3 regions of the Arthrobacter sp. TmtSoilC48 genome follow, and region 3 is predicted to be linked to each of the others. Evidence: riboswitches for the same ligand, from Rfam matches in the RefSeq annotation. Region 3 holds a riboswitch; each other region holds the start of a gene.
The links. Region 3 has a riboswitch for S-adenosylmethionine ahead of AC6I97_RS19235 (hypothetical protein). Riboswitches for the same ligand answer to the same signal wherever they lie in the genome.
Positions count from the first base shown of each region.

Region 1: linked by a shared signal. The riboswitch ahead of AC6I97_RS05150 (DUF1737 domain-containing protein) and the one ahead of AC6I97_RS19235 (hypothetical protein) in region 3 are both predicted to bind S-adenosylmethionine.
Region 2: linked by a shared signal. The riboswitch ahead of AC6I97_RS10135 (aminotransferase class V-fold PLP-dependent enzyme) and the one ahead of AC6I97_RS19235 (hypothetical protein) in region 3 are both predicted to bind S-adenosylmethionine.

Region 1 is NZ_AP046049.1:1,076,574-1,079,840, reverse strand. Features, by position in the region: gene AC6I97_RS05155 (NtaA/DmoA family FMN-dependent monooxygenase) at 1-1,228, opposite strand, end outside; SAM riboswitch class IV at 1,395-1,506, shown strand; gene AC6I97_RS05150 (DUF1737 domain-containing protein) at 1,521-1,787, shown strand; gene AC6I97_RS05145 (rhodanese-like domain-containing protein) at 1,784-2,194, shown strand; gene AC6I97_RS05140 (O-succinylhomoserine sulfhydrylase) at 2,195-3,267, shown strand, end outside.
Region 2 is NZ_AP046049.1:2,149,843-2,153,109, reverse strand. Features, by position in the region: gene rsgA (ribosome small subunit-dependent GTPase A) at 1-475, shown strand, start outside; gene hisN (histidinol-phosphatase) at 530-1,342, shown strand; SAM riboswitch class IV at 1,524-1,637, shown strand; gene AC6I97_RS10135 (aminotransferase class V-fold PLP-dependent enzyme) at 1,669-3,078, shown strand; gene AC6I97_RS10130 (class I SAM-dependent methyltransferase) at 3,182-3,267, shown strand, end outside.
Region 3 is NZ_AP046049.1:4,176,819-4,180,085, reverse strand. Features, by position in the region: gene AC6I97_RS19245 (VIT1/CCC1 transporter family protein) at 1-1,138, opposite strand, end outside; gene AC6I97_RS19240 (hypothetical protein) at 1,417-1,611, shown strand; gene AC6I97_RS19235 (hypothetical protein) at 1,621-1,920, opposite strand; SAM riboswitch class IV at 1,936-2,055, opposite strand; gene AC6I97_RS19230 (sodium:solute symporter family protein) at 2,218-3,267, opposite strand, start outside.

The DNA of each region.
Region 1 (3,267 bases), 3.1 Mb from region 3:
GCACGGTGACGGGGTCCACGAAGCCGGAGAAGAGGAAGCCGTCGCCACCCACAGCCTCGCCGGTCTCCTCGAGATAATCCGAGATTTCACCAACCGTGCCGATGATCGAATCACCGGCGCCACCGCTGCGTGCCTGAAGGATCTGGCGCAGGGTAGACCCCGGAGGTGCCGCCTTGGCGAAGTGCTCCAACGTGCCTTGGTTGCTGTTGGTGCTCAATTCGGGCAACGGCGCATCAAGGTCGAATTGCTTGAAGTCGATCACGGACAGGTAGGAGATCGAATTGAGCTGGCTGTCGATATCACGCTGGGTTAGCTCCCGGCGCTGCGCACGCAACTCCCCGGCCTCGGCCGATGAACCAACCACGGTGGGCTTTAGCACGAAAAGTACCTTGACGTCGTCGGGGTTCCTGCCCGCCTTGGCAGCCTCGGCACGGATGGAATCCCGGTAGGCCTTCATGCCGTCAACGCCACGGGCCAAGGCGATCGCCACGTCTGCATGCCCACCCGCGAACGCTTTGCCGCGGGGAGAAGCGCCGGCCTGCACCAGTACGGGCTCCTCCGGCAGAGGTGCGGTGTTGAGGGGACCGCGGACCTTGAAGAAGTCACCCTGGTGGTTAATAGGGTGCACTTTGGTGTGGTCGGCGAATACGCCGGCCTCAACGTCCTCAAGGACGGCGTCCGGTTCCCAGCTCCGCCAAAGCCTGCGGACGACGTCGACGAATTCCTCCGCCTTCTCATATCGAAGGTCGTGTTCAATCTGCTGGTCCAAACCGTAATTCTGCGCTGCGAGGTCGCTGCCGGAGGTGACAACGTTCCATCCCAACTGCCCCTCGGAGAAATGCTGCAGCGTGGCCAGGAGGCGGGCCGCAGTGAAAGGCGGATAGAACGATGCGCTGACCGTCGGGACGATTCCAAGGTGCTCGGTTGCGGACAGGAGGTACGGCACCAGGGCCAAGGGATCATGTTTGGGCGCAAAGGAGGCGTGTGCCAGCGAGACCTCGGCAGTGCCGCCATAGGTATCGGGAACAGTAAGGGAGTCCTCGATGATGAAGAGGTCAAGGCCGGATTGCTCAAACGCGCGGACGGCGTCTTGATACAGGGCAGGCTTCTTCCAGTCGTAGCCCAGGCTGTAGCCGGGAGTTCCCCATCCCTGGACACCAAAACCGTGGCCCACGAACCATCCAAAATGCAGCATGGGCTTGAGTGTAGAGCTGCCTTGTCCGTTCACCGCGACCTGATTTCTTGCGAAGTTACAGGGGGTCGTACTGCGTCAATTATGCTCCCGGGGCGTCACATTTGGGCTGCTACTCCAGCACCGGCCGGTTACGCAACATGACGACCGCGTAACCGCTTGCAAGTGCGGGCCGCCGCCGCGGGATGTTACGTTTTTCTTGAGTAATGAGCACCAGCGCCAAGCCCTGACTTGCTGGTCGGCAACCCTCTCTCCGGCGGGGTGCCTCAGGTGACTACTCGGCGTATCGACACTTCGAACTGCAAGCGTGACTGAGGAGCACCAGCCAATGCCTGAAACCACTGAAGAAAAACTCTCCTACCGCCTGATTACAGGTCCGGATACCCGTGAATTCTGCGAGCGGATCACCACGGCCCTCGCCGACGGCTACGTGCTCCACGGCAGCCCGGCAGCCACGTTCAATGGCACGGATGTCATCGTGGCGCAGGCGGTCGTCCTGCCCGCTGCCATCGCCAACGCAGACGCCGCCGTCGCGAATGCTGTTGACCAGTTGGAGAACGACGACGACGAAGAAGCATTCGAGGGACACGCATGAGTTACGCAGGTGACCTGACCCCGCAGGACGCGTGGGCCAAGCTTGAAGAAGGCGCAATCCTGGTAGACGTCCGCACCGAGGCCGAGTGGGCCCACATCGGCATCCCGGACACCAAAGCCACAGAGAATGATCCCCTGTTCATTCAGTGGAACCTCGCCGGTGGCATTCCCAACTCCCGCTTCATCGAGGACCTGCAGCAGCAGGCACCCGAGGGTGAGGGCGTGGAACTCGTTTTCATCTGCCGCTCAGGCCAGCGCTCCATCTCGGCCGCCATCGCCGCGACGCAGGCCGGGTTCACCGCCTACAACGTGCTTGAGGGCTTCGAAGGCGACCCGGACCGCTACGGCGAACGGACCATCAACGGCTGGAAGAACCGCGGCCTGCCAACCAACCTGGGGAACGACTAAGTGACTTTCAATCCCGATGCCGCCAGCTGGAGCCCTGACACCCAGGCAGTACGCGGCGGCCTTGACCGTACCAACTTCCAGGAGACGTCCGAACCCGTTTTCCTGAACTCCGGCTTCGTCTACGAATCCGCTGCCGCCGCCGAACGCGCCTTCACCGGCGAGGACGAACGCTTCGTTTACTCCCGCTACGGCAACCCCTCTGTAGCCACGTTCCAGGAACGGTTGCGGTTGCTCGAAGGAACCGAGGCATGCTTCGCGACGGCGTCAGGCATGTCCGCGGTGTTCACCGCCTTGGGTGCCCTCCTGGCTGCCGGTGATCGCGTGGTTGCCGCCCGTTCCCTGTTCGGCTCGTGCTTCGTAATCCTCAACGAGATCCTGCCGCGCTGGGGCGTGGAGACCGTGTTCGTCGACGGTCCCGACCTCGACCAGTGGCGGGCTGCCCTCTCCGAACCGACCACCGCCGTGTTCTTCGAGTCGCCCTCGAACCCCATGCAGGAAATCGTGGACATCGCCGCCGTCAGCGAGCTGGCGCATGCTGCGGGAGCGACCGTCGTCGTCGACAACGTCTTTGCCACACCCTTGCTCCAGCGTTGCGGTGACCTGGGCGCGGACGTCATTGTGTACTCCGGAACCAAGCACATCGATGGCCAGGGGCGTGTCCTCGGCGGCGCAATCCTGGGCACCAAGGCATTCATCGATGGCCCGGTCAAGCAGTTGATGCGGCACACCGGACCTTCACTCTCCGCCTTCAATGCCTGGGTGTTGACCAAGGGCCTGGAGACGATCGGCCTGCGGGTGAACCACAGCTCGGCGTCTGCTTTGAAAATCGCGGAATGGCTCGAGCAGCAGCCTGCCATCAACTGGGTCAAGTACCCCTTGCTGAAATCGCACCCTCAGTACGAGCTGGCAGCCAAGCAAATGAAGGCCGGCGGTACCGTGCTGACCTTCGAGTTGCTGCCCTCCTCCGGGCGTTCGGCCAAGGATGCCGCGTTTGCATTGCTGGACGGTCTGCGCGTCATCGACATCTCCAACAACCTGGGCGACTCCAAGTCCCTCATCACGCACCCGGCCAC
Region 2 (3,267 bases), 2.0 Mb from region 3:
TGCCGAATTGCGGGCACACCTTGATGGAAAAGTGACTGTCATGCTGGGCCATTCGGGCGTCGGGAAGTCCACCATGGTCAATGCCCTGACGGGAGCCGAACGGGCTACCGGTGGTGTCAACGCCGTCACCGGGCGGGGCCGGCACACGTCGTCCTCGGCGTTGGCCCTGAAGCTGGCAGACGCCCCACCGGGTAGCTGGATCATCGATACCCCCGGTATCCGCTCCTTCGGACTGGCGCACGTGGACCCCGACCGCATCCTGCATTCCTTCCCCGACCTGGAACCGGGCACAGAAGCTTGTGAACGCGGTTGCAAGCACGATGCCGGCGCCATCAATTGCGGACTTGATGCCTGGGTGAACGAGGGACACGCGGGTCCTTCCGGAGTGGCCCGTTTGTCTTCGCTCCGGCGGCTGCTGGGCGCGGACCCGCGTATGGAAGCGAAAGAGACCAAGGAATTGGGTACGGTCAACTAAGTGTCGGCGCAAGGCGATCCAACTGCAGGGAACGTTTCACGATAGTTTGGTGGCATGACCCAACCCGTTTCCAGCTACAACGACGACCTGCGACTGGCCCACGTGCTGGCGGATTCCGTGGACGCCCAAACCATGGACCGCTTCAAGGCCTTGGATCTGCAGGTCGAGACCAAGCCTGACCTCACGCCCGTGACGGATGCCGACAAGGCTGCGGAAGAAGCCATCCGCGGCCAATTGTCACGCTCGCGCCCCCGTGACGCCGTCCTCGGCGAGGAGTTCGGCAGCAGCGGCCACGGCTCCCGGCGTTGGATCATCGACCCCATCGACGGCACCAAGAACTTTGTTCGGGGCGTTCCCGTGTGGGCTACCCTGATCGCGCTCGTTGACGAAGGCGAGCCCGTCGTTGGAGTTGTCAGCGCCCCGGCGCTGGGCAAGCGTTGGTGGGCAGCAAAGGACATGGGCGCCTACATGGGCCGCTCCCTGGCATCAGCCACCCGGCTCAGGGTGTCCAACGTTTCGCGGTTGGCCGATGCTTCAATGTCATATTCCAGCCTCTCCGGCTGGAAGGAACGCGGCAATCTGGACGAGTTCCTGGGGTTGACGGAAGACATCTGGCGCACGCGCGCCTATGGCGACTTTTGGTCCTATTGCCTGGTAGCCGAGGGGGCTGTTGACATCGCCTGCGAGCCAGAGCTGAATCTTTACGACATGGCAGCACTGGTTCCCATCGTGACGGAAGCCGGCGGCCGCTTCACCTCATTGGAAGGCGAGGACGGCCCCTTCGGCGGCAACGCCCTGGCCACCAACTCCATCCTCCATTCGGAGGTCCTCAAGCGGCTAAACCCCGCATTGGATGACCTCCTCTGACCCGGCGGACCAACAGGCCAACCGGCTGAGCATAGAATTTTCGACGGCGGAAGCCTCCTTTTCGGGGCATCCGCCGTCTTTTCTTCGCCCAAAACCGGGATTCCGGACCCTTCGTAACAATCTGCTTAACAAAGCGAAGCGACTTTGGAGCAGGCCAGATGCGTGGCCTAACCTCTTTACAGGTCACGAGTGCCAGCGCTAAACCCCGGTTTGCTGGCCGGCAACCCTCCATTCGCGGTGGGGTGCCCCGGGTGACGACCTGGCCGGTCCGGAACGGATACGGCAAGCGCGGATCCCCATAGGGGGTCCCTCTTGAGTGAGGTCCCATGAGCACTGCTACGTTCAACTCCACCGTTCTGCCGTCCCTTGCGGTCGAAGAAGCAGCGCACGAAGCCGCTGCGGGCAGGCCCCTGGCCGCCGTCACAGGCGCGGAGCTGCAAGCTCCCCTGATCCAGGGTGGCCACGTCCGCTACGCCAACCTCGACTACGGAGCATCCGCTCCCGCGTTGACCATCGTTTCTGCGTATCTCAACGAGATCCTCCCCTACTACGCCAGTGTCCACCGCGGCGCGGGCTACGCTTCCCAGATCAGCACCTCGGTCTACGAGAACTCCCGCGACATCGTCCGTGAATTCGTCGGCGGCCGTCCGGATGATTCCGTCATCTTCACCCGGAACACCACGGACTCGCTGAACCTGCTGGCGGGCTGCCTCCCGCAACTCGACGGAAAGCCAACGGGCGAGGTCCTTTACCTGGACATCGAGCACCATGCCAATCTCCTTCCCTGGCAGGGCGTCCCCCACCGCAGTGTCGTAGCTGCTTCGACACTGACCGCTACCTTGGCCAAGCTCCGCGAGGAACTCAGCCAAGGCGGCGTATCTCTGCTGGCGGTCACCGGTGCCTCGAACGTGACCGGTGAAATCCTGCCGATCGCCGAACTCGCATCACTTGCACACGAATACGGTGCCAGGATTGTGGTGGACGCCGCGCAGCTTGCCCCCCACCGCCGCATCAACATCGCCGCCGCAGACGTCGACTACATCGTGTTCTCCGGCCATAAGCTCTACGCTCCGTTCGGCGCCGGCGTCGTTGTGGGCCGTCCCGACTGGCTCGACGCCGGTACTCCCCACCTTGCTGGCGGAGGCGCTGTTCGTGAGGCGCGCCTGGACTCGGTCAGCTGGGCCTCAGGTCCCGCCCGCCACGAGGGCGGCTCCCCCAATGTCCTGGGTGCGGCAACGTTGGCCCGCGCGACGCAGGTGCTCGCCGGCTTGGATCAGGATGCCTGGCATGCCCATGAAGCTGGAATCCGCTCCTACCTCGTACAGGGACTTGAAGCAATCGACGGCGTGACGGTCCACCGGATCTTCAGCGACTCCGAGGACACCATCGGCGTGGTCAATTTCTCGGTGGAAGGATTCGACGCCGGACTGGTCGCCGCCTACCTCGCCGCCGAACACGGTGTAGGACTTCGTGACGGCCGCTTCTGCGCCCATCCCCTCCTCAAGCGGCTGGGCCTCCCATCCGGCTCACTGCGAGCCAGCTTCGGCGTGGGCTCCCGCCTGGAGGATGCCACGCGGCTGCTGGCTGGTATCGAGGAACTCAAGCGCACGGGTCTCGGCTGGGACTATGTAGTGGACGAAGGCCGCTGGGTGCCGGCAAACGACCACCGCAGCTACCCGGAATGGGCGCCAAACACGCCGGGCACCGCAGGGGCTGCACCCTGCACTATTGACTGACACAGCACTATTGACTGAAACAGCACGGTTGCTGATGTACACGTACTGTGCGGTAAATTCGTAGGGTAACCGGCGTTCGCGGTAAAGGAGTCTGTGCGTGGCCGTGCCTTCCCGTAGTGTTTCCGGCGGAAGTGTTTCCGGCAGCGCTGCCAGGCCAGGTGGTCCCAAGCTGCATGCCACGCGCCGCCA
Region 3 (3,267 bases):
GGCCAAGCCCGTAGGTGGCGGCCGCGGCGCCCAGGCCGATCGCCAGCTGCCGGAAGCCACGGCTCAGCGGTGAGGTCCCGGACAACAGCCCGACGACGGCGCCGGTCGCCAGGAGCGCGATCCCCACCAGCACACCGGCTACTATCAGTGCCGCCACACCCGTGATGCCGAAAATAAACGGAAGGATGGGCACGACCGCACCCGAGGCGAAGAAGCAGAAGCTGGACATCGCAGCGCCCCAGGCAGACCCCACGGTTTCGTGGTTGTCAGCGGGTTGCTCCTTCTCCGGTTGCAAGGAGAGGCTGGGATCGCAGTCGCAGCTGAAGAGTCCCATGCGTTCGGCGGCACGGTGCTCGGCTGCCTCACGGGTCATGCCGCGGGCCAAGTACACCAGCACAAGCTCGTTGTGCTCGATGTCCAAAGAAGGGGCGGCTGTGAGGGTTGCCTGCGTGGGCAGCGTGGCGCTGAGCAACTCCCGTTGCGAGCGGACCGAAACGTACTCGCCAGCACCCATGGACAGGGCGCCGGCCAGCAAACCGGCCACGCCACTCATGAGGACCACCGGGCTGGGAACGCCGGTTGCTGCCATACCCATAACCAGTGAAAGGTTGCTCACCAGGCCATCGTTGGCGCCAAAAACAGCGGCACGGAAGGTACCGGAGAGCCTGTTGCGGCCACGCGTGGCAAGGCCCCTGACAACTTCTTCGTGGATTTGTTCGTCGGCAACCATGGCTGGAGTCGCGGCAGGTTCGGCTCCGTAGGGGGAGCGGCCTTCCGCGCGCTGCGCCAACGCGAGGACGAACACGGAACCAAAGTGCCGGGCCAGGAAGCCCAGCAGCTGGCTGCGGGTGGAAGCTCCCTTCGGCATTCCGGCGTGTTCTCCCAAGAGCTTGAGCCAGTGTGCCTCGTGCCTTCCCTCGGCCTCGGCCAGGGCGAGCAGGATCTGCCGTTCTTCGCCGTCACGACGCTGGGCGAGTTCCCGGTAGACGGCGGCTTCGGCACGCTCGTCGGCCAGGTATTGACGCCAGCGCCTGATGTCCGCCGGTGTGGGCCGGGCTGGTTGGGACGGTGTTCCGGATCCGGGGGCGGGGTCCGGAGCGGGGCTCGACGAACCGTGGGATTCCTGGTGCTTCTGCACTTTTTCTCCTGTGCTGGGTGGGGTAGTTGCGGCCCCATTGCACGCCCACTGTACCGCTTATTGGCGGGGATTTTTGGCCGGTATTCCTTAGCTGGAATGTTCGGCATGCCTTAATTTTCGAAGCTGCAATCCTCTGCCTGGAGCCTTTCCCTGGGTCCATGTGGGCCGTTGCCTTGACCCTCTTCAGGCACAGTGCTCAGATGGAAGGACAGGGGCGGGGGCCCTCCCCGCACTCGGTCAGCAGGCTGCTTGCCAGCCCACCAGACGGAGGTTGCAGCATGGACACCACCGAACCGCACGCCAACCACCCCGAACGGGAGACCATCGAGTCGGATCCCGCCTACGATTACAGCGATGACCAGGAAGTCGACGAACCCTGGGTGGAGGAAATCGACGTCCCGGATGACGACGAGCGGGTTGTCCCCCTGGATGAAACCGAAGAATTCCGCGGGGAAGAAGACGAGGAATTCTAGGACCGTTTCTTAGGCAGGGCCATCTTCACCGAAGGTGAAATGCCGCTCCAGTCCCGCCGGACGCCCGAGCGCTGCAACAGTCACCGTCAACGTCCTCGACGATTCACACCACCGCGATGGACGCACAGCCTGGGCAAGGGCATGCGCCAACAGGCGCGCTTCGGGGTGCCGGAACCGGGCCAGGCCACCGTTCAGGAACAGCGTCACCGTCCCAAGGACAAGGTCGACGCCGGGAATCACCGGAACAGTGGGCGCTTCGGTTTTGGTGGGGCTGCTTTGGCTTGGGGTGGTAACGCCTTGGTACGGCAAGGACTGCTCCTTTGGGGAGTGCTCTTGCCCGCTCGGTTGTCTCTGGTCCGGGGCGGGCCGCTTCCTCATCCGAACCACCCGTGAACATGGGGTTGGTGTGTGGCCAGTCGGAGCTTGGCGCCACCTCTCTTGAAGCTGGGACCACTGTACTGGAGGAGTGCTGTCCGGGAGAAGTGTGGCCCTCGGATCCGCTCGCCCCCGCACAGCGCAACGGCGGCGCTGCCCCGGGAAGGGGCGGCGCCGCCGTCGAACATTGCTTTGTTCAGTTCTTATCTGATGCCTTGCGGCCCTGGGCCGTTAGCTGGCGTTGTGGCTGCTGACGGGGTGGGCTTCCAAGGGCAATTCGTCAGATACCGCTCCGGCCACGCGCTTTTCCCAAGCGGCCCGGACTTCGGGTTCGGTGGGCGGCGTGAGGAGGGAAATCACCACGTAGGCGACGAACGAGGCCGCGAGGCCGTAGTAGATGGGCTCGTTGGCGTAGACGCCATCGACGCTTGGAATGACTCCAGTGGCGAACAGAATCAACAAGGCCAACGTCAATACCGAGCCCACTGCCATGGACCATGCAGCAGCGATACCAGTGCCGCGCTTCCACACCAGGCCGCCAAGAATCGCGACGAGGAGGCCGCCCACAAGGATGTCGTAAGCAATGGTGAGGGCAACAACCACGTCCTGCGCGGCCATGGAGATCAGCACCGCGACGATGCCCAGGCCAAGAACCCAGTAACGGTTGGCCTTGACGTCGTGCTCGGGGTTTTCGGTGTCGTCCGTGTTGATGGTCTTGCCGAACCAGCTGGCCACGAACGGAACAACATCTGCGCGGGCCACCGTGGCGGCGGCAATCAGGGCACCCGAAGCGGTGGACATCATGGCTGCAACAGCTGCGGCCATGACCAGGCCGCCGATGCCGATGGGCAGGATGTGGGTTGCCACTTCGGCGTAGACCACGTCCTTGCCGAGGTTGGCGACATCGATATTGGGCAGTGCTACGCGGGCGGCCAGGCCGATCAATGCACCGGCCACACCGTAGAGGATGCAGTAAACGCCGGCGGTCGCTCCACCCCAGCGTGCAACCTTGGGAGTCTTGGCCGTGAAGACGCGCTGCCAGATGTCCTGGCCGATCAGGAGTCCGAGTGTGTACACGACGAAGTAGGTGATGATCGTCTGGACGCCGATTCCGTCGATCTGGAAGAAGCTCGCATCGACACGCTCACGGATGCCGTCCAGTCCTCCGGCCGCGTTCATGACGAACGGGAGCATCAGGAAGAAGATGCCTACGGTCTTGATGATGAACTGGACCTGGTCGGCCAAGGTGATGGACCACATGCCACCGATGGTCGAGTAAAC